DNA from 2 places in the Undibacterium sp. 5I1 genome. Region 2 is predicted to be linked to the other one. Evidence: predicted binding sites of a transcription regulator. Region 2 holds the regulator's gene; the other holds the start of a gene.
The links. The regulator sigma-54, encoded in region 2, starts transcription at its own class of promoters, with help from an activator protein. The targets are predictions, from matches to a motif close to TGGCANGNAANCTGCTTT.
Positions count from the first base shown of each region.

Region 1 (3,210 bases), 420 kb from region 2:
GCCAAAATTTTCTCCGTACTGACCTGCACCAGCTTGACAGGTTTAGTCTTTGATGAAGGCATCGTAATTTGCCCAGGTTTTTCGGTCGATGTTGGATCAGTATGCATTGCATTAGCAGACGCTACCTCAACGCTGTCTGAAGTTTCAGCAGCGACAAATTCTGTGCTTGCTTCAATCGTCGTAGCCACAGGTGCTGACACTGGTGCTGATATGGTGGTTTTAGCCTCTGCTACTTTTTGCTTTTGCAGTTGCGTCCATTGCTCACGTGCGGCCTGCATTTTATACGTGAAGTCTGCCAGCAAATTTTTAGGTAAAGCCACAGCTTCTGGCTGTTGCAAGCATAAATCAAAGGCTTGCTGCCATACATCCAACTGAGCGCCATGGGCGTCGTCAGCAATCCCTTGGGATATGGTCAAATGCTGTACCAGATCCAGCACCTGTCTTTGCAGCGTCGTCTGTGCCTGCAAGCGTGTTTGCAATATCGTGTAGTGGGCATCAAATTCTGCTTTTAAAGCATCGGGAAAATGTTTGAGGCCTGCCACCAACTTATCCAGATCAGCAATTTGCTGCGGAATCAAACTAGCTTGCAAACCCAACTGCTGCGCTTGATTGATACAGCGCAAAGCTAACTGTTGCTGCTGATCTGCTTGCGCCAGCACATCCAAACGTGCCTGCATCAGTTTGGCAACACGCTTATCTGTATTGCGCATTGCGCTCAGTACTTTTTGCAGCGCGGCTGCGCTGTGTACGTAATTAGCCGCTTTAAAACGACCGTCAGCAAAATCACATGCTAATAACAAGCTAACGATTGCGTCTTCTGCACCGGGATTGCTTGCCAGGCTCTCTATCTTAGCCAAGGTAGCGGCACGCGCCTGGACAATTTGTTGCTGTTGATCTGCTTTGGCAACGCTCGCCAGGCTGGCAGCGTTAGCGGCGGCTAAATTGCTATTGGCAGAGGAAGATGTTGCTTTAGGTTTGCGCTTAAAAAGGAAATCGAACATGAGTGTTTGGATTGGTAGGTGGGCAAAAACTGCATGATAGCAAGATTCGGCCGAATTCGGCTGGATTCGACTGGGGGGCTTGGGGTTAGGCTAGATGAAGCACTCACTCTGCCAATTCAGTATTTTCAGCAATTAAGCTTGCACCAACATCTGTCAGTTGTTGTAGATATTCTCACCACGCACGAAAGAAGGGATTTAAACCATTTCTCTGCACATATTTGTAGCAAACAAATCCAAGCTTTTGGTCTATATGGTGTTGAGTAGCTAGTAGTGAACGTAGCGCACAAGCTGGCACATAAACTGCTATTTATTTTCATTGCGTACAAATAATTCCTACTTTTAGGAAGTCCGTCACCGTGATACTGCTACATAAAAATGGCAAAGTAATTATCGCAGCAAGTATTTGCAATGTCGTGGCTCAGTACGATGATGTTTTGCTGCGATTGTCTCTCAACCAAATAGGAATTAGTCACACACTTATACATACCCAAATAAATTAGTCATCAGGCTCTCAACTACGCTCATTACTACACGTCTATTACTTCAACACCAAGGAGAAATTATGTCACGTCGTACCGTACTAAAAGCGACCGCACTCGGCGCTATGGCTTTGACTGCATCAACCTGGATGGCACAGGCATTGGCAGCAGATACGATTAAAGTCGGAATTTTACATTCGCTGTCGGGCACGATGGCAATTTCCGAGACTTCCCTCAAAGACGTGGCATTAATGACAATCGACGAGATCAATGCTAAAGGTGGTGTGATGGGTAAAAAGCTGGAGCCGGTGATTGTCGATCCTGCTTCCAACTGGCCACTGTTTGCGGAAAAAGCACGACAACTGATTTCTCAGGATAAGGTATCTGTCGTATTTGGTTGCTGGACATCGGTATCCCGCAAATCGGTCTTACCGGTATTTAAAGAACTTAATAGCCTGCTGTTCTACCCTGTGCAGTACGAGGGTGAAGAACTAGAGAAAAACGTGTTTTACACTGGTGCCGCTCCAAATCAACAAGCGATACCAGCGGTGGAATATCTGATGTCAAAAGAAGGCGGCGGAGCCAAGCGCTTTGTTCTGCTAGGCACTGACTATGTTTATCCACGCACTACCAACAAAATCCTGCGGTCCTTTTTGCACAGCAAGGGCGTGAAGGATACTGACATCGATGAGGCCTACACTCCGTTTGGTCACTCTGATTATCAGACGATTGTTGCCAATATCAAGAAATTCTCCGCCGGTGGCAAAACAGCCGTCATCTCCACGATCAATGGCGACTCCAACGTACCGTTTTATAAAGAGTTGGGTAATGCAGGTCTGAAAGCAACTGACGTCCCAGTCGTCGCCTTCTCAGTCGGCGAGGAAGAACTACGCGGTGTTGATACCAAGCCCTTAGTCGGCCATCTGGCAGCCTGGAATTATTTTGAGTCGGTAAAAAATCCGGTCAACACCGAGTTCATTAAAAAATGGAAAGACTACGCAGTCGCCAAAAAATTACCGAATGCAGCTACCGCTGTGACCAACGATCCGATGGAAGCAACGTATGTCGGTATCTATATGTGGAAGCAAGCAGTAGAAAAAGCCAAATCCACCGACACCGACAAAGTAATTGCAGCCATGGGCGGACAAACCTTTAAAGCACCGTCCGGCTTTGTCTTAAGCATGGATGCAACCAATCACCACTTGCATAAGCCAGTGATGATTGGTGAAATCAAAGCGGATGGTCAGTTCAATGTCGTTTATAAAACGAAAGAAACCATTCGCGCACAACCTTGGAGTCCGTACATCCCTGGTAATGAGGCAAAGCAAAAAATGTAATAGCGCGATAGTGATAGCGGGGCTTCAAAAAAACTATCTGCTTGTCCGTCGCTCCTGCTAGGCAGAACTCAGAGACGTGTTGTGATTCACGTACGTCTCTGGATTCCTGCTAAAAGCACGCATGAATGACGTGCATCGTTTTAAGTCTTTTTTAATTATTGTGTCGGGTTCTTAATTAAAAGGTTTTTAGAAGCTACCAATTTTTCAACGTCCAATGATTATTGGGCTCCCAGACCATAATTGGCCTGGGAGCCTCACAAATAATGGACATTCTTCTTTGGTAACTTCTACAAATCCCCTTTTGCACTTTTGTACCTTCAGATCACATCATATGTCTCTGGAAGTTTTGTAGTAGGCAAAATCGACCTCAAAATATCCTATGAAAATATTCAA
Region 1 is NZ_JAVIWI010000001.1:4,671,175-4,674,384, reverse strand. Features, by position in the region: gene RGU72_RS20395 (hypothetical protein) at 1-1,001, opposite strand, end outside; gene urtA (urea ABC transporter substrate-binding protein) at 1,564-2,817, shown strand; gene urtB (urea ABC transporter permease subunit UrtB) at 3,197-3,210, shown strand, end outside.
Region 1: urtA (urea ABC transporter substrate-binding protein) is a predicted target of sigma-54. The motif match lies at 1,291-1,308, and genes of this name have one in related genera.

Region 2 (3,210 bases):
GGCGGCGCTGATTTATGGGTCGAGGGCGTTGCTGACAGGGTTGAGTATGATGACAAAACCGAGATTACGAAATTTATTTCTAAAGCCGATGTGAAATATCTCGACGGGACTGTAGTCACTCAAGAACAAAAGGGTGAATATTTGTCTTACGACAGCCTGAACGATCTTTTTGTCGCTGAGAATAATAGTTCCGGTACAACGGTGCCTGGCTCTGGCCGGACTACCTTGTTCATCGCGCCAAAATCTGACAAAAAAGTCAAATAACAAGATGAGTACATTGTCGATTAAAGGTTTACAAAAACGTTATGGCGCACGCCAGGTGGTAAGCGATGTGTCATTGGATGTGAAGAGCGGTGAAGTCGTTGGTTTGCTGGGTCCTAACGGCGCAGGTAAGACGACATCGTTTTATATGATTGTTGGTTTGGTCACCTCGGATGGCGGTGAAATTAATATTGATGGCGTAGATATTTCACGCCTGCCGATACATAAAAGAGCCAAGTTGGGTTTGTCCTATTTGCCGCAAGAAGCCTCAGTGTTTCGTAAGTTATCGGTAGAGGACAATATCCGCGCCGTACTTGAATTGCAAAAAAATCCAGAAGGTAAATTTCTGACTAAGGCTGCCATTGAGCAACAATTAGACACCTTACTTGCTGAATTGCAGATTGAGGGTATTCGAGAGAATCAGGCTCTGTCATTGTCCGGCGGTGAGCGTCGCAGGGTAGAGATTGCCCGGGCGCTGGCAACTAGTCCTCGTTTTGTCTTACTGGATGAGCCTTTTGCGGGCGTTGATCCAATCGCCGTGATTGAAATTCAGCGTATTGTGGGCTTCCTGAAAGATAGAGGGATAGGGGTACTGATTACCGATCACAATGTGCGCGAAACCTTGGGTATTTGTGATCACGCTTACATCATCAATCAAGGTGCAGTGCTTGCCGCAGGTAAGCCCGACGACATCATCAATAATGAGTCCGTCCGCAGAGTTTATTTGGGAGAGCATTTCCGCATGTAGCGGGAAGCCATATGATGATGAAGCAAAGCCTGCAACTGCGCACGTCACAGCATTTGGCGTTAACGCCGCAATTGCAGCAATCTATCCGTTTGCTGCAATTGTCCACGCTGGAGCTACATCAAGAGTTAGAAAATCTACTTTCCGACAATCCCATGTTGGAGCGGGTAGATGATCCTATGGATAATGCAGTGCGCTTGCTTGCCGACGGCGCCATCAGTGCGACTACGAATAATTCTGAAACTGAATTCGCCGCGCCAGAAAAGAATGGCGATGCTGCTACAGCAAGTGCCAGTTCTGAAAATGCCGACCTTAGCGAAGTCGCTGCCTCTGCCGATAGTACCAGCGCGAATGAAGAAGAGTGGAGCTTTGATGATGTTCCTCAAGGCAGCAAATCGTCAGAAGAAGATGACGGACGTCCGCAATTAGAGGCAGCGCAAACCAGCCTCAGAGATCATTTGCTGGAGCAGATGCGGCTGAACATCCGTGAGCCGCGAGATCGGGCTCTGATTGAGCTGATGATTGATGCCTTGGATACCAATGGCTATTTGATGGAAACACTGGAAGAAATTCATGCCAGCTTGCCGTTGGAGTTATGTGTTGAGCCAGAAGAATTATCCTTTGCGCTGAACATGTTGCAGAACTTTGACCCTAGCGGTGTCGGTGCCAGAAATGTATCCGAATGTCTGGCCTTGCAGATTAAACGTTTCCCTAAAATTCCTTTTGTGACGCGTCGGCTGGCGCAAAAAATTGTTGAGAACCACATCACTTTATTCGCTCAAAGAGATTTTAATAAGTTGAAGAAAATTCTCAATTGTGATGACGAGGATTTACGCGAAGCGCAAGTGGTTATTCGTCAATGTAATCCCAAACCGGGTGCTGAATTTGCCGCGGCCGCTTCGGATTATGTCGTGCCGGATGTGATCGTCAGAAAGACAGTGAACGGCTGGCAAGTATTACTCAACCAAGATGTGATGCCAAAGCTACGTGTTAATAGTATGTATGCCAGCATCATGAAGCAAAATCGTGGTGACGGTACGCTAGGTTCCCAATTGCAAGAGGCGCGCTGGCTAATCAAAAATATGCGGCAACGCTTTGATACGATTTTACGGGTTTCACAAGCGATAGTTGAAAGACAACGTAATTTTTTCACGCACGGTGCCGTTGCAATGCGACCACTTGTGTTGCGCGAAATTGCTGATACACTGGGTTTACACGAGAGCACTATTTCTCGTGTAACGACGCAAAAATACATGCTGACCCCGCATGGTATGTTTGAGTTGAAATATTTCTTCGGTAGCCATGTCGCGACGGAAGCAGGGGGGGAAGCATCATCCACCGCGATACGTGCACTCATCAAGCAGTTGATAGGAGCAGAAGACCAGAAAATCCCACTCTCTGACAGCAAGATTGCAGACATGCTGGGAGAACAAGGCATGGTAATTGCGCGACGTACAGTCGCCAAATATCGCGAAGCTTTGAAAATCCCGCCAGTAAGCCTGCGCAAATCTTTGTAACTTGTTCTTGAAATATCCTCGTATGTTGCTATATATAATTTAGCTCAATAAATAATTTAAATATTAGTCTGCCAATTCATCGTCTGATTAAATTTACATTAATTGAGTTAAGATAAAATGTTTGTAACAAGTAAGATTACCAAGGAGCGTAGTATGAATCTCACCATCAGTGGACATCACCTCGAAGTAACTCCTGCAATTCGTGAACATGTGCAAAATAAGCTTGAACGTATCAGGCGGCATTTCGATCAAGTAATTGATATCGCCGTCATCCTGACCGTGGATAAGCTCAAAGAAAAGGAAAAACGCCATAAAGCAGACATTAATCTGCACATCAGTGGCAAAGATATTCATGTTGAAAGCCTGGCACAAGATCTCTACGCCGCCATCGACACTCTCATCGACAAACTAGACCGACAAGTCATTAAACATAAAGACAAAATCCAAAATCATCAACATGACGCGATCAAACACATACCCGATCCGACGCCAGTGTAAGCAGATGACTTAGTCGCTTTTTCGATTAGAAAATAGCAAAAAAGGACGCAATTCGGCGTCCTTTTTTTGTTTGCGTAACACTTGATTTGGTTTCGAAGATTATGTGCTGATATAAATATACTCCCCTATTATTTTTATAAATATGGCTTATTGTCCAGTAATTACCTGGACAACTAAAATATACTTGGG
Region 2 is NZ_JAVIWI010000001.1:4,255,920-4,259,129, forward strand. Features, by position in the region: gene lptA (lipopolysaccharide transport periplasmic protein LptA) at 1-264, shown strand, start outside; gene lptB (LPS export ABC transporter ATP-binding protein) at 269-1,009, shown strand; gene RGU72_RS18660 (RNA polymerase factor sigma-54) at 1,027-2,523, shown strand; gene hpf (ribosome hibernation-promoting factor, HPF/YfiA family) at 2,677-3,021, shown strand.